Regions from separate parts of the Shewanella avicenniae genome, predicted to be linked through region 1. Evidence: predicted binding sites of a transcription regulator. Region 1 holds the regulator's gene; the other holds the start of a gene.
The links. Region 1 encodes LexA, which represses DNA repair genes until DNA is damaged. Its sites were predicted from a motif close to TACTGTATNNNNATACAGTA; they were not measured.
Positions count from the first base shown of each region.

Region 2: recN (DNA repair protein RecN) is a predicted target of LexA. The motif match lies at 7,309-7,328, and genes of this name have one in related genera.

Region 1 is NZ_CP071503.1:54,604-65,166, reverse strand. It holds gene plsB (glycerol-3-phosphate 1-O-acyltransferase PlsB) at 1-1,756, opposite strand, end outside; gene lexA (transcriptional repressor LexA) at 1,900-2,520, shown strand; gene JYB87_RS00305 (cell division inhibitor SulA) at 2,517-2,987, shown strand; gene JYB87_RS00300 (ArnT family glycosyltransferase) at 3,204-4,922, opposite strand; gene JYB87_RS00295 (TVP38/TMEM64 family protein) at 4,919-5,623, opposite strand; gene JYB87_RS00290 (glycosyltransferase family 2 protein) at 5,595-6,332, opposite strand; gene JYB87_RS00285 (polysaccharide deacetylase family protein) at 6,535-7,590, opposite strand; gene JYB87_RS00280 (MATE family efflux transporter) at 7,612-8,952, shown strand; gene nfuA (Fe-S biogenesis protein NfuA) at 9,040-9,618, opposite strand; gene JYB87_RS00270 (ComF family protein) at 9,760-10,536, opposite strand; gene bioH (pimeloyl-ACP methyl ester esterase BioH) at 10,558-10,563, shown strand, end outside.
Region 2 is NZ_CP071503.1:2,744,641-2,755,203, forward strand. It holds gene tsf (translation elongation factor Ts) at 1-113, opposite strand, end outside; gene rpsB (30S ribosomal protein S2) at 235-960, opposite strand; gene map (type I methionyl aminopeptidase) at 1,318-2,118, shown strand; gene glnD (bifunctional uridylyltransferase/uridylyl-removing protein GlnD) at 2,142-4,715, shown strand; gene dapD (2,3,4,5-tetrahydropyridine-2,6-dicarboxylate N-succinyltransferase) at 4,733-5,557, shown strand; gene recN (DNA repair protein RecN) at 5,633-7,294, opposite strand; gene JYB87_RS12160 (LysR family transcriptional regulator) at 7,471-8,364, shown strand; gene JYB87_RS12165 (PstS family phosphate ABC transporter substrate-binding protein) at 8,415-9,386, opposite strand; gene phoR (phosphate regulon sensor histidine kinase PhoR) at 9,519-10,563, opposite strand, start outside.

The DNA.
Region 1 (10,563 bases):
TTTTAAGATCTAAGCCCTGTTGCAACAAGGCGGCACCATCACCCTCGGCAACCGAGATAAAACCTGTGTAAGGCACTTGTTTTAACAGATCGAGATAGAAGTTAAGTTGGTGCTCCAGCTTGCCACGCTCAAGTGCGTTTTGTTCGGTCGCCAATAACACTGTGCTGGTGAGGGTGACAGCGGTTGCGGCGGCGGCATCATTGATGCGCGTCATCACTTTCGTTGCCAGCGAATTGACCGCAGGGGTTAGCCAAGCAGGCTTTTGCTCAGACTCAGGATCAATATTGCGCCAGTCCGGCTGCTTTTCAGTGAGGAATTGCTGCAAGTTAATAGGCTCGCCAAAATTCACATAACCTTGGCCGAAATTGCCCAGCTTACGGATCGCGCCCAGCACCTGCCACACCGATTCCTTTTTCTTCTCGGAGCCGCGCAGCTCCTTCAGATAGGTGGCCACTTCCATCACATGGTCATAACCCAAATAGACTGGCACCAAAGTGACGGGGCGTTCAATGCCGCGCAACACTGAGTGCATGGTCATCGCCAGCATGCCGGTCTTGGGCGCTAACAATCGCCCAGTACGCGAACGGCCACCTTCGGTGAAATACTCCACCGAATAGCCTTTGGCGAATAAGCGGTCGAGGTACTCTTTAAACACCGCTGTATAGAGCTTATTACCATTGAAACTGCGACGAATAAAGAAAGCACCACCGCGGCGGAACATAGGCCCTGCGGGCCAAAAGTTAAGGTTGATCCCCGCAGCGATATGCGGCGGTACCATCCCTTGAAAATAGAGAATGTAAGACAGCAGCAGGTAATCCATATGGCTGCGGTGACACGGCACATAGACAATTTCATGGCCGTCATGATGCAATTGGCGGATCTGCTCAGCGCCCTTAATGTTGATCCCGCTGTAGAGTTTGTTCCACAACCAGGTCAGCAAACGCTCAGAGATGCGGATCAAGCTGTCAGAGTAATCCGCCGCAATCTCATCAAGATATTTTTCTGCGACGTGGCGCGCTTCTGATTGAGAAATCTTCTTCGACGCCGCCTCTTCGTTGATCGCTTCTTGAATATTGTCACTGCGCAGCAACTCGGCAAACAGTGCTTGGCGATTAGGCAATACTGGCCCGGTCATCACTTTGCGTTGACGGCGGAAATGCACCCGTGCTACCCGCGACAGTTTATGGGCAATCGCCTCGTCGGTGCCATGTTGCTCGGCCATCACCCGCAATGACACCGCATTGGCAAACTGAACAAAGTTGTCGCGGCCGAGGAATAAAATCATCAGAAACTTGCGCAGCCAGCTTGGGCTTTCACGCTCAAATACGGCGGCGCGCATGGTGTCATCTTCTTTACCCGGGGTACGTCCCCAATAGAGGCTCACCGGCACCAACTGCACATCCAACGCGGGATCTTGCTGGTGCAAGCTCAACAACTGACGAAAAGTGCTGAGATAAGCGTGATTCTGCTTACGGGCACCGAACAAGGGTTTGGCATCTTCCAAACACAACACCCGTGGTAGCGAGTGCTCAGCCAAGCTCAACGCTGAGTACGGGCTCGGCATTCCCAGTTTGTAGGTCACATCGGCCAGTGCGGCTTTATCGCTGCACGATTCGGTCTTCATCACATAAACAACCGGACGGTCACGATCGAGATTGAGGTCTGCGAAAGGATCTTGCGGCACCACCACTGTGTGCACCAATTTACGTTGAAGCCAGCGAACGGCAGACAGCCAGAATGAGGTATGAGTTGACATGTTTCTATAAAACCTACGTTTGATGACCATAGAATACCAGAATCCGTCCAGCGTGCGTTAACGTGCTACCAATTGGTTAATAGTTGCACGAAACTAAATACTGTATATACTGACAGGTACTGTATGAAAAAACAGGATTTATCATGAGACCTCTGACGCCAAGACAATCGCAGATCCTTGATCTGATTAAGCGCAACATCGCCGAAACCGGCATGCCGCCAACACGTGCTGAAATCGCGCGTCGCTTGGGCTTTAAAAGTGCCAATGCCGCCGAAGAGCACCTAAAAGCGCTCGCCAAAAAAGGCTGTATCGAAATTATGCCCGGTACCTCGCGGGGGATTCGTCTGCCACAAGAAGAGATGGCGGATGAGGAACAAGGATTGCCGCTGATCGGCCAAGTGGCTGCGGGTGAACCGATTCTGGCGCAAGAGCATATCGAGCAGTTCTACCAAGTTGATCCTATGATGTTCCACCCCAGTGCAGACTTTCTGCTGCGGGTACGCGGCGACAGTATGAAGGATATCGGCATTCTAGAAGGTGACCTACTTGCGGTTCACAAAATGCAGGAAGCCCGTAACGGCCAAGTGGTCGTTGCCCGCGTCGAAGATGACGTGACCGTGAAGCGCTTCGAACGCAAAGGCAATGTAGTCTATCTGCACGCTGAAAATGAAGCCTACAAGCCAATTAAAGTTGACCTAAGTGAGCAATCACTCACCATCGAAGGTCTAGCAGTTGGCATTATTCGTAACGGAGATTGGCTATGAGTATGTTGCAAGGTAATGCCCCGCGTCACCCCGGCTTATGGCGCGATAGCGAAAGCAGCGATGTTAATGACGTTGGCGTGTCGAATCTGCCGTCCAGTAGCAATGGTCGCCGCGAGCTGCAACAACTCAGCAGCCAATTAGCGCAACTTAGCCAACAAGGGCGCTGGATTGTGTTAATCAATCCCGGCTTTGCAGGCTACAAAACCATTTTGGCGAATGCTGGTGTACGAATGGATCGGGTGCTGCAAGTACATGCGCGTGATGAAGTGGAAGCGTTGTGGGCGACCGAGCGCGCGCTCACTAGCGGCACCACGAGTGCTGTCGTGAGTTGGGTAGATCAACTCGACCATAAAGATAAGCGCCGCCTGCAATTGGTGGCCAAGAGCGCCCGCGCATTGGGCATAGTGCTAGAAACGCACGCGGCCACAGAGTTGCAATCCAGTTGCTGGCTGCAAGCGGTACACTAACGATACGTCTTCCAGTGACCGGTGACGGGGCGAGTAGCTAGGCAATCAACGCTGACTCAATGGAAGCCAGTGCCACGACATAAATGCTGCTCATTCAATCAGTGTGCCACCCAATCTAATGAAAAAGCCGTACAGAGTCAGAGGCTGTACGGCTTTTCTATTTCAACTCAATGGTTGCTGAAAAAAATGAGCAGTTGCTGAAAATAACCTGCAGCGTTACTCCTGCATCCACGCCCCCGGTTTATGGGTAAAGAACACAGTGGTCACCTCGGGTGCGGGGCAATCTGGCATCCGCGCATCAGCGCCAAGTAGAAGCCAGCTTTCACGATGGGCTTCGCCCATATCCTGCCCTTTGCTCATATCAAAACACTGCAGCTTTTCTGAGGCTGGCACTAACAAGTAGCGATTCGCCTGCTGCTGTTGCCACTGCCACGCGTTGCGCTCTTGCTGCTCAACAGGCGCCAGATAACTGAAATGAGTGATGTCGATCGGTGAGAACAAAATGAACTGCTCTTTGAAATCGATCAGTCCTACCTGCCCATCGCCCACCACTGCAGCTGTTTGCTGCATGACATCTTTTGGCGTCCGCATATGTTCCAGCAAACCATACCCCCAAGTGCTGTAGAGCGCCCAACCAAAGATGGAGATAACGCCCGCTTGCAGCAATGCAGCTTGCTTACGTGCGAGTAACAAAAGTAGCAACCAGCCAAGCGCCATGCTCAGGGTAAAATAGCCCACATGGCTTAAGTCATCGGTGTAGTCAGCCAGCTTTTTCACAATCGCCGGATGATCCAACATCGCGCCAATCGCCAGCAGTAAAATCACCACGCCGAACAACCACAACAAGCCCTGTAGCAGACGCTCAAACCATTTGCACTGACTCACTTGCTGCAACGCGGCCGCAAAGGCTAAACACGCCATTGGCAATGCAGGCAGAATGTAGACGTTACGTTTACCAGGGCTCAGACTGAAAAACAGGATCACCAGCGCCACCCACAACAGTAAAATGGCAATACGCGGATCAGCTTTGATACTGGCGACCAGTTGCTTCCAATAAGCAATGGCCAGCAGGGTAAGCGGTAACCACATCCAGGGGATCACCGACAACATAAAGAAATACCACGGCTTAATATGGTGCCATGCCGCCACATAACGCTGACCGGTTTGCTTGAACAAGATGTTATTCATATAGGCCAAGTGCTGCGCATCGCCCGAGCTCAGTACGGTGACGACCATCGGCACTAACCAGCAGCCAATCACCGCCAGCATCACCACTGGGCCTAATGCGGCTTTCCAGTGCCAACGGTCGCGATACAGGCCAGTGCGCCATGCATAAACGCCTAACGGCAGCAGCATGAGTAACGGCAGAAAACCAACACCTTTAGTGATAATCCCCAACCCCATGAATGCCCATGAGATGAAGTACCAACGCCAACTTGGGCCAACAAAGAAGTGCCGGATCAGGCCATAACAGCCGACAGTGATCCAACACATCACCATAGCGTCGATCTGCGCGGCCTTAACTTGGATCAGAAACTGCGGCACCAACAGCAGCAGCAACGCAGCGTTACGCCCGGTGCGAACATTCCAAATGCGCGCTCCGAGGTCAAATACCAACATAGTGGTCAACAGCCCGCACAGCGCATTAGGGATCAGAAATGCCAGCTGCAGATTTCCAAGCAACTGGTAACACAGCGCAATCGACCACATAAATACCGGCGGTTTATCGGGATAAAACTCGCCGCCACGGGCAGGAAATAACCATTGACCGCTGGCCACCATCTCCCGCGCAACTTCCACAAACCGTGGTTCATCCGCAGGCCATGGGGAACGCAACCCAACCCCGAGCATCACCATAATGAGGGTGAGCACAAACAAAGCCCAAAAAGTACGGCGATAATCGTCCGACTCAAAATAACGTTTCAACAAGGTCATGCTTGGGTCTCTTTTTCTTCCGCAAGAATATCTGCCATGGTAGGTTGCACGCGACGACGATAGAGATATGTGCCAATCAAGCTGGATGCCACCAGCAAAATACAGCTAAACAGCAAGGTAAAATGATCTGAGAAGCCGATGCCGGCACCAGCGCTGGCGAAAATGAAAGTTTGTGGTAAGTAACCGATAAAACTGCCGAGGAAAAAACCGCTCGATGGGGTATGGGTTGAACCTGCTAACAGGTTAGTCACCAGATTACTGCCCACTGGCAAAAAGCGAATGATCACCACTTTGAGCCACGTCTTATGGCAAATAAACTGCTCGAACTTCTTGGTTTTTTTACCAAAATGACGATTCACTAACCCTTTGACGGTAAAGCGCGCCACATAAAAAGTAACGCTACAGCCAACAATCGCGGCCAGTGCCGCCATCAAGGTGCCGAGCGCTGAACCTAAGGTGTAACCGTACACCAGCGCCACCAGCTGCCGTGGTCCACCCACCGCCATAAATAGCACTGCGCAACCAAACACCATGGCATCACCACTGATGCCATCTTGATTGATTAACTCTGCTACCCAATGTTTATCGGTGAGATGCTCAAACCATCCTGTTTCTACCAGCAGTGCCAGCAGCACAAAGATCAGGACAGTAAACAGGGATTTGCCAAATTGTTTACTTGTCAGCAGCGAGACTAGTTTCAATCTGTTTGATCTCCGCAATTTTGGCTCGACGGATTAACCACATAACACCGAGGATATCGACAATGCCGACCCAAGCACGGTTCCAAGCAGTATATTTAGATACGCCTACCTGACGATCACGATGGTTAACCACCGAAATTTGCACTTCACCGCCCATTCGACGAACCAATGCCGGAATATAGCGATGCATGTGATTAAAGTACGGCATCTTGATAAAGGTTTCTCGTGGGAACAGCTTTAATCCACAACCGGTGTCAGGTACACCATCGTGCAACATTGCGTTACGTACTTTGTTGGCAAAGCGCGATTGGAACCGTTTCCATGCGGTATCTTTGCGGTTTTTACGATAACCCGCGATACAGAAATCTTTTGCTGTAATTCCTTTCGCCAGTGCAATCATGGCAGGAATATCTGCCGGATCATTCTGACCATCGGCATCTAGGGTAACAATCCACTCACCGGCGGCTTGTCGTACTCCCGTCCAGACTGCAGTACTCTGCCCAGTGCTCTGTTTATGGATGACGGCTTTTGCCGCACAACCTAATGCATTTGCGGTGTTCACCACTTCGGCCGCGGTACCATCAGTACTACCATCATCGACCACAATCACTTCGAACGGCGTAAGCGCATTAAGTGCTTGATGAATTTCGGTAATCAGTGGACCTATGTTACCCGTTTCATCTTTGGCAGGAATTACTACAGAAATCAAAAAGTTGCTCCTAAAGATCCTAAAGATCCTAAATTGCTCGCCGCAAAAACCTCGCCACACTAGTGGCGAAGTCTTATCAAAAGCTTAAGTAAGCAGAATTAAACAGCAGATTCAGCTAATTGGCGCTCACTATACTACAAAATTGTTAACAGAGTTTTATGACAAACAACAGCTATTTTGGTTCTGTTAACTTAGCAATAGCTTATTCTTGCACCCACGTACCATCGGCCAGAGGACGAACCCACGGCTGACTAAACCAGTAGTAACCTGACTGGGATTTGCTCGGCGCGGTGCAATTGTAACGAGAACGCCCTGCGGGCAAAGGTTTTTGCGCTTGAATTGTGAAGGTGTCGGCATCAACCCAAATGGGTAACTGCTTGCCCTGCCCATGCACAAAACAGGTAAGTTGCGATTTTTGAATATCATCCATGACGATTTTAAGGCTTAAAACGGGTTGCGTGTCGCTCAGATCAAGTTGTGGATTGGTGGGTGTTTGGGCGATCACCGGCATATTCAACGAATTCAGTTTGGCCTTGAGCGTTTCCATGTTGGCATAGGCGCCTGCCACCGGAAAACGCGGAATGGCGGTTAAATCTGAATATTGCCCCGCCGCTCCGCTTTGTTGGCCTACGCCGATATAGCCCATCTGCTGCAACAACTGCTGCAAATCAGTATTGTATTCGCCATAGGGATACGCCAAGGTTTTAACGCTTTGACCAGTATGCTGTTTAATCGCCGCCTCAGTACGTTCTAGATTATCGCGGATCCGCGCCAACCATTGCTCACGGTTTTCATTGGGCAAACGGCGGATCAGATGCTCATGCCCCCATGAATGATTTGCGATCGTTGCGCCAGCATCCGCCAACGCCTGCAACTGGTTCCAATCCATCATCTCGCCAAAGCCTTTCTCAATCGGCTCGATCGCGACAAACAAGGTGAACGGAAAGCCATATTTACGCAAAATAGGCGCCGCGTTTTCCGCAATGTTGCGGTAACCATCGTCAAAGGTGATGGCGACAGTTTTCGCGGGCAACGCTTTGCCTTGCTTAATGGCAGCGATAACCTCGGCCAACGGCACCACATTGAACTTTTGCTGCGCCAGATATTGCATCTGCTCATTAAACTGAGCCGGTGACACACTGGTGACCGCGGGTGAAGTTTCAGACACATGGTGATATTGTAGAATAACCGCAGCACTGGCCACTTTCACCGGCATTAGCGCCACCACAAACAGTGCCAAACACAACCTAATCAACATGTTAATTTATCTCCAAAATCCATGAATAAGCGCAGTTTTGTCTCAACTCAGCAACGTCATAAAAAGTTACTCGCACTCGCGCTGCCGATGATTTTGTCGAATATCACCGTGCCATTGTTAGGCTTAGTAGACACGGCGGTGATTGGGCATCTGAGTGACGCAGCCTACTTGGGCGGCGTGGCGGTTGGTGCGACGATTATAACATTGATGTTGTGGTTAATGGGATTCCTACGCATGTCCACCACAGCTTTAGTTGCACAAAGTGTGGGGCGGCGTGACAACGCCGCGCAGCTGCAAATATTGCTGCAATCAAGCCTCATCGCCTTAGTCATTGCGGCGCTATTTTTACTGCTACAGTGGCCCATTTGGCAGTTGGCAATGCAGTTTAATGATGCCAGCAGCGACGTACGTCAGTCCGGTCATGCTTATTTTAACATCCGTATTTGGGGTGCGCCCTTTGCGCTGTTGAATATGGTGCTGCTGGGGTGGTTGATGGGGCGGCAACAACCTAAGGCAGCCATGTGGCAATTAATCATCGCCAACAGTGTCAATATCGGGCTCGATCTGTTGTTTGTGATGGGCTTCGGCTGGGGTGTGCAAGGAGTAGCGTTTGCCTCTGTGCTTGCCGATATTATCAGTACATTGGTGGCACTGTTTTTTATCAAGCAGCTGTTGCCACAACTAGGCGAACTGCCGCTTAAGCCACTCATTCGCGCGCTCAGATTGGTCGATTTCAGCAAACTATTACGCCTGAATCGCGACATTTTTATTCGCAGTTTATTTTTACAATTAACCTTTGCGTTTATCACCTTTGCCGGTGCCAGCCTCGGTGATAACACAGTCGCCGCTAACGCAGTCATGCTCAATCTGCTACTGCTGATCTCCTATGCGCTAGATGGCATCGCCTATTACGCCGAAGCCGAAGTTGGCCGCGCCACCGGTGAACACAGTTACCCAGAGTTACATGCCACGGTATCGTTGGCATTTATCTGGTCGGCAGTGGTCGCCGTGATGTTTTCTCTCGGATTTTGGCTGTGGGGCACGCAATTGATTGGTTTGATGACCTCAATTGAGGGCGTGATTACCGCAGCAAGCGCCCTGCTACCCTGGTTGATTGCCCTGCCGATCTTGTCGTTTGGCTGCTACCTGTTCGATGGAGTGTTTATTGGTGCCGCCAAAGGTCGCATCATGCGTAACAGCATGATGGTCGCCAGTGTTGGGGTATTTTTACCCTTATGGTGGCTCACTCAAGCTTGGCACAATCAGGGATTATGGCTGGCGCTGTCAGGCTTTATGCTGGCGCGTAGCGTAAGTCTCGGCGGCTATTACTGGTGGCGACGTCAGCAGTTTTTAGCGCCTTAAGCTAATTTCAGTCGACAAAAAAGGCGCTCACGCGCCTTTTTTTTATCTGCCTTTTCAATCAGTTTGATTGAGCAATAGAGACAGAGCTTATTGGAACGAGTGCTCGCCATGCTGATGGTCGGTAGCATCTTTCACTGCAGTCAGTTCGCCAGCAAAACGCTCCAGCATCTGCTTTTCAATACCATCTTTTAGGGTCACATCAACCATTGAACAACCGTTACAGCCACCGCCGAATTGCAACACGGCAACACCGTCGTCAGTCAGTTCGACCAACATGATGTGACCACCGTGGCTGGCCAACTGCGGGTTGATTTCAGATTGGATCATGTATTCGATGCGATCACGCAGCGGCGCATCATCATCCACTTTACGCATTTTGGCATTTGGTGCTTTCAACGTCAGTTGAGAACCCAGTTGATCCGTGGTCAGATCGATACTGGCTTCTTCCAAAAATGGTGCGCTTTTCTCGTCAACCATGGCATTAAAGCCATTAAATTCAATTTCGATATCGTCAGCTTCAACTGCATCGGGTGGGCAGTAAGATACGCCACACTCAGCCTGTGGAGTACCTGGGCTGATAACAAATACGCGGATGTTAGTGCCTTCTGGCTGGTCAGCCAGCAGCTTCACAAAGTGAGCCTGAGCTGCTTCAGAAATACTGATCATGAAAACCTGCTCCATCAGGATAAACCTGAGTGATTTAGTAAGAATTGCTCACTATGATACTCCTGATAAACGCCGCTTTGTAGTCCCATTAACATACGAAACTGCATAGCGTCTTGAAAAAATCGCCCAGTGCCCGGCTGATTAGGATTTATCCTGCAGTGATGGAGCCTCTGCGCGAGCTAAACACCACACCTGCACACTAGGTGCCGAGGCACGCAGCACCCGCGCAATGGCATCAACCGTACTGCCCGTCGTCACCACATCATCCACCAAGGCTATTCGCTGATAGGGCAAAGGGCGGGTTAAGGCAAACGCATCCGCTAAATTTTGCCGCCGTTGTTTACCAGAGAGTTGTGCCTGCGCAGGAGTATGTTTGACACGGATTAACAGTTGGTCATCCATCGCAATACCGAGCCGTGATGATAATGCATGAGCGATTAGCCACGCCTGATTGTAACCACGACTGCTTAGTCGCTGTCGATGTAACGGCACCGGCAGCAACACTTGTGGCAAGCTGAGTAGCTGCTGCTGACAAAGCGACTCGATGCGTTGCGCTAACGCCTCAATCAATGCTGGCATGGCGGCAAACTGTGCTTGGTATTTGATCGCGGGGATCAGCCGCCCGAGCATAGTGTGATAACTCGCTGGCGCAACGACAGGAATGGGGCGCGACTTGATGCAGCCACCACAATACTCTGCAGCTACTTGCATCACTTTACCGCAACCAAGACAGATATCGGTATCATAAAGGCAGCTGGTTAAACACGGCTGACAGATGCCACGCTGCTGAGCAATCATTTGCGAGTCGATAGTGGGTGACGCTGGCTTTGTCAGAATGGTCTGATGACACAGTAAGCAGCGGTTGGGTAAAATGTTCGCCAATCGGGCCCAGCGAACCGCAAAATAACGGCTAACCATAACTCATCCTTGAGCGTAGTAATGACT
Region 2 (10,563 bases), 1.5 Mb from region 1:
TCGATTGCCAGTTCGATGTCGCCGTCAGTTTCAGTCAGCGCTTTTTTGCAATCCATCATGCCTGCGCCAGTACGGTCGCGCAGTTCTTTAACTTGGGCAGCAGTAATTGCCATTGTTAAATCCTCAATTGATAATTCGAAAAAGTTACCAGTAATACTTAAAAAACAGGGGCCATATGGCCCCTGTTAACCAAAGCATTTCGGCTAATAAGGGAGATGTATTACATCAACCTTATTATTCAGCTTCGATGAAAGCTTCTTCAGCTTGAACAGCCAAATCCTGACCACGGCCAGCATTAACTGCAGCAGCAACAGAGTCAGCATACAGGCGAATTGCGCGCATTGCGTCGTCGTTACCTGGAACTATGTAGTCAACACCAGCTGGAGTTGCGTTAGTATCCACAACAGCTACAACTGGAATACCCAGGTTGTTAGCTTCTTTGATAGCGATGTGTTCATGGTCAGCACCGATTACGAAGATCGCATCAGGTAAGCCGCCCATGTTTTTGATACCGCCCAAAGATTTTTCAAGCTTTTCCAATTCGCGGCTGCGCATCAGAGCTTCTTTCTTGGTCAGTTTGTCAAAAGTGCCATCTACAGATTGAGTTTCCAGATCTTTCAGACGCTTGATTGATTGACGAACGGTTTTCCAGTTAGTCAGCATACCGCCTAACCAGCGCTTATCAACGTAGAACTGTTCACAAGAAATTGCAGCTTCTTTAACAGCTTCGCTTGCTGCACGCTTGGTGCCTACAAACAGAATTTTGCCTTTTTTAGAAGCAGTGTTGCTCAAGAAAGCCAAAGCTTCGTTGAACATTGGCACAGTGTGCTCCAGGTTGATGATGTGTACACCGTTGCGAGCGCCGAAGATGAATGGCTTCATCTTAGGGTTCCAGTAACGGGTTTGGTGACCGAAGTGTACACCGGCCTGCAGCATATCGCGCATAGAAACTGTAGTCATTTTCAATACCTTAAAGTAAAGGGGTTATACCTCCACGTATCCCATGTATCCGACCTAAAAAGGCACCCCGGCACATGTGTCGACACGTGTGTGATTTCGTAATTAAATTATTTGCCATATAATGGCCGCCATCTTTCACTCAGCTTAGACTCAACTTGAGGAATATTCCCCAGCTTGAGACACTAACTTCCGAGTCAAATCTAACGGCGCGCTTTATACCATAATTCGCCTCAAAAGACAAACCCAAAACTGGTTTGATTTCGCCATAATTTTTGGATTCGGAAGCCTGGAGTGTTAATTTAACTTGCTCTTAAATAAGCTAAAATTGCGTCATTCATTGACAGCTTGAGAATTATTATGACTATCACAATTAAAACTGCTGAAGAAATCGTAAAGATGCGCGCGGCCGGCAAATTAGCCGCTGAAGTTCTGGAAATGATTGCCCCATTCGTCAAACCTGGTGTCACCACCAATGAATTAGACGAACGTTGTGCCAAATTTACTGAGGAAGCAGGCGCGATTTCAGCCCCCTTGAACTACCACGGTTTCACCAAATCAATCTGCACCTCAATTAACGAAGTCGTCTGTCACGGCATTCCAAGTGATCGTCAGCTTAAAGAAGGCGATATCATCAACATGGATATCACCGTTATTAAAGACGGCTATCATGGCGACACCTCAGCCATGTTCTTAGTGGGTGAAGTATCGGCAAAAGACAAACGTTTGTGTTTATTGGCACAAGAAAGCCTCTATGCCGCGATTCGCAAAGTGCGTCCCGGGATGCAGCTTGGTGAGATTGGTACCACTATCGAAAAATTCGTCAAAAACAGTAAAAGTGGACTGGAGAAGTTTTCTATTGTTCGTGATTACTGCGGTCACGGTATTGGCGCGGGCTTTCATGAAGAACCACAAGTGGTCCATTACCGTAACAATGATCGCACGATTATTCGTCCCGGCATGTGCTTCACCATCGAACCCATGATCAATGCAGGCCGTTACCAAACAGTGCTAAATCACGAAGATGGCTGGACTGTATCCACTGCCGATGGTAAAAAATCAGCGCAATGGGAACATACTCTGCTGGTCACAGAAACGGGTGTTGAGGTACTGACATTGCGCAATGACGAAGACTTCCCTCGCATCATCAACCACAAATGATTGTTTGCCATTGAAGGATCATAATGACTAACGCACAAGCGGTAAAAGCCCTACTTAACGAGCACTTACAAACACTGAGCAAACGTTTTATTGCCAGAGAAAAAATTAGCGAATTAGTGAAGGAGCGCACCCGCTTTGTCGACGATTTATTGGTCGAACAATGGCAACAAGCTGGTTTGGTGAACGACGGTATTGCCCTTATTGCGGTCGGTGGCTATGGCCGTGGCGAGTTGCTACCGCATTCTGATATCGACCTGCTGTTTCTCGTACCGCCAGTGCTCACCGCAGATGAAGAAACCAAACTGTCGCAATTCATTGCGTTTCTTTGGGACACTGGACTTGAGATTGGCCACAGCGTACGTACTCTTGGTCAGACCTTAGAGCATGGTCGCGGCGATATCACCATTGCCACCAATTTGTTAGAAGCCCGTTTGCTTGCGGGGCCAGAATCAGTATTTAAGGTACTTTACGATAAAATCCGTGAAGACAGCTTTTGGCCCTCCAGCGTGTTTTTTCAAGCTAAACGTGATGAACAGCGTCAACGGCACGATAAAGCAAACGCCTTTGACTTAGAGCCTAACCTCAAAACCTGCCCAGGTGGATTACGCGATATCCATACCGTAGCGTGGGTGGCAATCCGCCACTTTAACGCGGCTAACCTCACTGAACTCGTTGCCCATGACTTTCTTGAACCGCAAGAGCTAGATGAGTTGCTAGAAAGCCAGAATTTCTTATGGGAAGTAAGATTTGCGCTGCACATGACGGCAGGTCGAGATGAAAACCGCCTGTTGTTCGACTTGCAGCGACAAGTGGCAGAATTTTTAGGCTATAAAGACGGTACCCAACTGGGAGTTGAGCAGATGATGAAGCGTTATTACCGTACGGTAAGACGGATCATGGAGCTCAACGAGATGTTGCTTCAACTGTTTAAGCGCGCAACGCTTGGCGATACACATGCGTTAGAAATTCAATCGATTGATGACAACTATCAACGTCGTGGTCGGTTTATTGAAGCGCTCAAGCCAAACATTTTCGAGCAGCCCCATGAAATTGTGCGCTTATTCCTTTACGTTGCTCGCAATTCCAATATTCACGGAATTTATGCGCCAACCCTGCGAGCATTGCGTAATGCTCGTCGGCTATTAGTACAGCCGCTAATGGAGTCGGTAGAATCACGCAAGGTGTTGATGGAAATCCTCAAACACCCACGGGGCATTTTTGCGTTTTCTTTAATGCACAAACATGGGATTTTGTCGGCCTATCTACCGGCATGGCGCGCGATTGAAGGTCAAATGCAATTTGACCTATTCCACGCTTACACCGTTGATGAACACACACATCGACTGCTGCTCAACATCGATAAGTTCTCCCAGCAAGAGCAACGCGATGAGTTTCCGTTAGGAGCGGTATTGATCAATCAACTACCCAAAAAGGGTTTGTTGGTACTGGCCGCAATTTTCCATGACATTGGAAAAGGCCGCGGGGGTGATCACAGTAAACTCGGCGCGGTAGATGCACTGGAATTTTGTCAGTTGCATGGATTAAATAGCCACGATGGCCGTATGGTAAGTTGGCTCGTTGAAAATCACCTAACCATGTCGATTACCGCGCAGAGACGTGATATTTCAGATCCAGATGTCGTTGCAGATTTTGCCGACAAAGTAAGAGATGCATCGCACTTAAGCTATCTGTATTGCCTGACCGTCGCCGATATCTGTGCCACCAACGAACATACATGGAACAGTTGGAAAGGATCACTGCTGCGCGATCTCTATTATTCTGCTCAGCGCGTACTGGCTCGCGGCAAAGAAAAGCCCGTCGATATTCGAGGTCGCGTGAGAGAACATCAAGCGAAAGCGAAAAAAGAGCTCTTACGCAGAGGCATTAAAGAAAAAGCGCTGGATGATTTATGGCATCGCTTGCGAGCGGATTACTTCCTACGCTACCAACCCACCCAAATTGCATGGCATGCAGAAGCAATATTAAAACATCGTAACGACGATGAGCCCTTGGTGCTGATTTCTAAACATATGACACGTGGCGGCACTGAACTTTTCATTTACTGCAAAGACCGTCCAAAACTGTTCGCAACAGTGATGGCAGTACTGGACAACAAAAACATTAACGTTCACGATGCGGGCATCATGATGACAAAAGATGATTTCGCACTGGACAGTTTTGTCATTCTTGAGCAGGATGGAGCCCCTGTTACGCAGCTATCCCGTATCCAAAGTATTCGCAAAGCGCTAGAAAAGGCCCTTGCAGATGTACCGAAGATGCCTAAGTTCCGTAAGATGGCGCGCATAATGAAACCATTCAACGTTGCCACTCAAGTAGGTTTTATCCCGAGTAAACGCCAACGTACCACGATGATGGAACTCATCGCCCTCGACACCCCGGGGCTACTTGCTAAAGTCGGCGAAATTTTCTATCGCTGTGGGTTTACGTTGCAATCAGCCAAAATCACTACCATTGGTGAGCGGGCTGAGGACTTTTTTATCTTACAAACAGTGGATGGCAAAGCGCTGGATGAACAACAGCAGCGCCAACTGCAAGATGCATTAGTTACAACTTTAAACAATCAATCAACGCAATAAAGAGTTAGGAGAATACAATGGAGGCTTTACGCCAACGCATTGAGGCGGCTTTTGAAGCCCGCGCGACGATCAGCCCAGCAACTGTCGAAGCTTCGTTGAAAGCTGATGTCGAAAAAGTCATTGATATGCTTGATCGCGGCGAAGTTCGCGTCGCCGAAAAAATTGATGGCGAATGGCATGTGCATCAATGGCTGAAGAAGGCGGTATTGCTGTCGTTCCGTATTTTCGACAATGCTGTTGTTGAAGGCGCTGAAACTAAGTACTACGACAAAGTACCAATGAAGTTTGCTGATTATGACGAAGCGCGTTTCCGCGAAGAAGCTATTCGTGTAGTACCACCAGCAGCGGCTCGCAAAGGTTCATTCATCGCAAAAAACACCGTGTTAATGCCATCTTATGTGAACTTAGGTGCCTACGTTGATGAAGGTACAATGGTAGATACATGGGCAACCGTAGGTTCATGTGCTCAGATCGGTAAAAACGTTCACTTGTCTGGTGGTGTTGGCATCGGTGGCGTATTGGAGCCACTGCAAGCAGGCCCAACGATTATCGAAGACAACTGCTTTATCGGTGCTCGCTCAGAAATCGTAGAAGGTGTGATCGTTGAAGAAGGTTCAGTGATCTCTATGGGCGTATACATCGGTCAAAGCACCAAGATTTATGACCGTGAAACCGGCGAAGTACACTATGGTCGCGTACCAGCAGGCTCAGTGGTAGTTTCAGGTAACTTGCCATCAAAATGTGGTAAGTACAGTCTCTACGCCGCTATCATCGTGAAAAAAGTAGATGCCAAAACGCGCGGTAAAGTGGGTATTAACGAATTACTGCGTATCGTTGACTAAGTTACTCAACGCTTTCGCTTAAAAAAATGCCAGCCTTCATCAGGCTGGCATTTTTGTTGCTGCAACGGTGAGTTGTTAATCTGCGAGCAACTCACGTGCGTTGGCAAGTGTATTGCTGGTAATAGTATCGCCACCCAGCAGGCGCGCCAATTCTTCAATACGCTGTTCGCGAGTTAATGGCACCATCGACGTTTCAGTCATCCCAGCCTTGCTTTGTTTAGCAACAAACATTTGCTGATGACCGTTTCCAGCCACTTGGGGTAAGTGGGTCACGCAGATCACTTGGGTGGAGTTGCCCAGTTGCCGCAACATACGCCCAACCACAGCAGCGGTTGGCCCAGAAATCCCAACATCAACCTCATCGAAAATCAAGGTAGGAGTGGCAACCTTCTGCGATGTAATCACTTGAATGCCTAAACCAATACGTGAAAGCTCACCACCCGATGCCACTTTAGATAAACTGTCTAACGGCTGGCCAGGGTTAGTACTCACTTTAAAATCAACCGTATCACTGCCGTGAGACGATATAACTGCTTCGTTAAATGCTACATCAATAACAAACTTCGCTTTTGGCATATTGAGTTCACGCACAGAGTCAGTGACCAGCTTGTCTAACGCCTTAGCATGGCGCTGACGGCTACTACTGAGCTTTTGTGATGCTTGTTGATATTGAAGCAGATAAAGTTCAACTTGCGTTTGCAGCTGCTCTAGCAGCTCGTCATTGGAGTCTAAAGATGCGAGCTCCGCAATTAACGATTGATGATGCTGAAAAAGCGCTTCTGGCAACACATGATGTTTACGACTTAGCTGCATCACTTTTGATAAACGAGCTTCAAGCTCAGCAAAATATTCAGGATCAATTTCCAAGTTATCAGCATAGTGCTGTAACTCACTACGGCTTTCCTGAATTTGGATAAGCGCTTCATTAAGCATGTTATTGACTGAACTGAGCTTGTCATCATAACTCACCAGCTCTTCTGCAAGGCTAAGTACTTTATTGAGCATCGACTCAAGGTTTGCTTCATCATCTTCGCTAAGTAGCATCAAACTGGCTTGTACGTTTTCAACTAATGAGGTGCTATTAGCTAAGCGCTTGTGCTCGTTTTCAAGCTCACTGTATTCGAACTCACCTAGTGCAAACTCATTCAACTCTTCAACTTGATAACTAAGGAGCTGGCGCTTAGCTTGTCGTTCCTGAGCACTCTGAGATAGCTCTGCTAGTTGTTGCTCTGCATGACGTAAGTTGTGGTAAGCCTTGGTTGTAGCCTCCAGCAGTAAATTATGTCCCGCATAGCTATCTAGTAGCACTAACTGCTGATCGCCACGCAATAATGCATGATGCGCATGTTGGCCATGAATACCGATCAACAAGTTTCCAAGCAACTTTAGCTGCGCCACGGGAACAGGATTGCCATTGATATATCCGCGAGAACGTCCGTCGGCCGTCACCGTGCGACGCAGAATACATTCGTTATCGAGTTCAAGATCATTATCTTCTAGCCAACGTTTAGCCAACGGCACGTCCGCGAGCGAGAACCGCGCACTGACTTCCGCCTTATCAGCACCGGGACGAACAGCACTCGCATCAGCTCGGTTTCCCAAACACAACCCTAGTGCATCAATCGCAATCGACTTACCCGCACCCGTTTCACCAGTGATAGTGGTCATTCCAGCACTAAAATCTAACTCTAAAAACCGAACGATGGCATAATTTGTTACGCTGAGTTGGCAAAGCATAATGGCCCCCGAAGTACTGTATTGATAAACAGTATATACTGATTTTTTATACAGTAAATATACTGTGCAATTTTTTCTCAACCACAGTTTTTCGCAAGTTCATTGCAGTAAACTTCAGCGGAATCATTGGTTATTTTAGGATCAGCATAGATTTATGCTCATCAAAAAGGACGCTCATGTCAGGTCAGCAAGCTGCTGAATTTCAGTTAATTTACCTTTTCGTGCACTTGGTTAATGCGGGAAGTTTTTCCGCTGCTGCCAAAGAATTGTCGATGCCCGTTGCCACCGTAAGTCGAAAGCTGGCCAAGCTTGAAGCTGTCCTAAACGAGCAATTACTGATGCGCAGTACGCGCAAGTTGAGGTTAACTGAAGAAGGGCTGGCATTATTTCAAAAATATCAGGCGCTGATAGCGCAATTCGATGCCTTGAACGGCGCGCCAGAAACGCCTGAGGGTACATTACGTGTTTCAGCGCCCATCTCGATTGTCACCGCGCTATTTATCGATGTATTTAACGAGTTTTGCGATAACTATCCTGACATCCGCTTGCATATTGTGCAAAGCAATGAAGAGTTTGACCTGATTGATGAAGGAATTGACGTGGCAATTGTGGGAGGCACACAACCCGACTCATCGTGGATATCACGTTCAATGGGCGTGTTAGATTATCGCCTCGTTGCATCACCGGATTACCTCAAGCAAGCGCCAAGGCTCAATCACCCACGCCAACTTGAACAACATCAAATCATTAAGGCTTGGCCGCTTTATAACTTTTCCTTACGCCATCCGAGCGGTGAAAGTTTTTACTATGATGGTCCAGCAAAACTCACATTAACCGATCTTAACGGTGCCATTATTGCGGCAGAACACAATGGCGGCATACTTTATGGCCCAGAGTTATTTGTAAAACAGCAACTTTCAGATGGACGGTTACAGATCTTGCTACCTGAATGGCGCTGCGAAAAACGCCGGATTTCACTACTGCAACATCAACGCAGCCAACAGCCGCTTAAAGTGAAATTGTTTATCGACTTTATGCTGAGTAAAGCACAAACAATTTTTACCTCATGATGAATACAACAAGGCCCCGAAGATCGGGGCCTTGTTGTATCTGCGAGCTTTTACAAACTGATCCCCGCTTTAGCGAGATCTTTGTCGATTACGCTCATAGGCAACGAAACGTAGCCATCTTTTTCAACCACCATCTGGCCTTGCTTCGAAAGAATATATTTCAGAAATTCGCGCTGCATTGGCGTCAACGGCTGATTTGGGTGTTTGTTAATATACACATACAGGTAACGAGACAACGGATATTTGCCACTGGCGGCGTTTTCAGGTGTCGCTTCAATATACTCTTCACCTTGTTTGGCCAGCGCTACCGCTTTAACCCCTGCGGTTTTATAACCTATGCCTGAGTAGCCGATCGCATTGAGTGATTGAGATACTGACTGCACCACCGATGCACTACCAGGTTGCTCATTCACACTCGGCTTGAAATCACCCTTACACAATGCGTGATCTTTGAAGAAACCATAAGTCCCAGACACCGAGTTACGACCATACAGCTGAATGTCTTTTAAGCCCCAAGCACCGGTCAGCCCCAAGTCACTCCAACGAGAGAACTCTTGTGAGCCACATTTGTGCGTTGATGAAAAAATGCCATCAATCTGCTCCATATTGAGTCCTTTGATAGGATTATCTTTATGAACAAAAACGGCTAAAGCATCAATAGCAACACGGATTTTGGTCGGCTTATAGCCGTAGTGCTTTTCAAAGGCTTCTTCTTCGTTTGGCTTCATCGCACGGCTCATTGGGCCGAACTGTGATGTACCTTCAGTCAGTGCTGGCGGTGCAGTTGATGAGCCTGCAGCTTGGATCTGCACATTCACATTGGGATAGATATGCTTAAACTCTTCCGCCCACAAGGTCATCATGTTGGCTAAAGTGTCAGAACCAACGGAAGAAAGATTGCCCGAGACGCCACTCGATTTTTGATAAACTGGCAAGCTTGGGTCGACAGCAGCCAAGGAAGAGAAAGAAAGTAAGCTAGAGGCTAATAACGTGAGCGCGCCAGCTAGAGGATTCAGTTTCATCTTTACTCCGGTGAGGATCAGAAATTATCGATTAAATTAACGTCAGTATTTCGAGCTTTCATCACCATTTTATGACCAAATAATGACAGTTAGATGACGAACGAGATGTTCGATTTAGAAGTCCAATGGCAACTACACGACTAAATGCTGCGGAATAATAAAACTAAAGGTACTGCCCTTCCCCAGCGTACTATTAATGACGAGCTCGGTGTGATGATGGCTAAGTGCATGTTTTACAATAGCCAAGCCAAGGCCTGAACCCCCAGTTTGTCTTGAACGCGCATTATCGACGCGATAAAAACGCTCGGTTAGTCGTGAAATATGTTGTTGAGCTATCCCGATGCCACTATCAGTCACACTGAACATGGCGCCAGTGGCCACTTGTTGCCAACGTATATGAATCGTCCCACCCGGCTCAGTGTAACGAATCGCATTAGAGATAAGATTTGAACAGGCACTACGTAGTTGCAATTCGTCACCATGAACATTTAACTGCGGGTCTACCTCAAAGGTGACTTGATAATCATCACGCGCTAATGCTTCGGCCTCGGTGCGTAACAGGGCCACCATCTTTTGCATATCGACCACTTTTTCGAGGTTAATTTCTGCAGAGTCCTCGATACGCGATAACACCAATAGTTGCTCAACCATAGACTTCATGCGGGTGGCCTGCTGCTGCATCAAGGTCAAAGCTCGTTGGTTGGGATCATCCTCATCCGCCATACTCTGCATAACTTCGAGGTAACCTTGCAGTACAGTAAGCGGTGTTTTTAATTCGTGGGAAACGTTGGCCACGAAATCTTTGCGCATTCCCTCCAGCTGACGCACTCGGGTGACATCACGCGCAATCAACAGCATTTGTTGTTCGCCGTAAGCAATAATACGGATTTCAAGTACGCGCTTCTCTGATACAGGTGACGGCAGAGCGAGGGGATCATCAAATTTTCCCGCTTTGATATAGGCAGCAAAGTCAGGATGGCGGATCAGGTTATCCACCCGTTGGCCATTATCTTGAGGCCAAACTAAGCCCAACATCAACTGGGCTAATTTGTTACACCACAAAATATTCAGTCCGGCATCAAGCACTACAGCAGCATCTGGCAGCGCTTCGGCACCTTGGCGAAATCGACCAAGTAATCCAGCAAGTTGACTAACACGCTTGCGGTTTTTGCCTTGC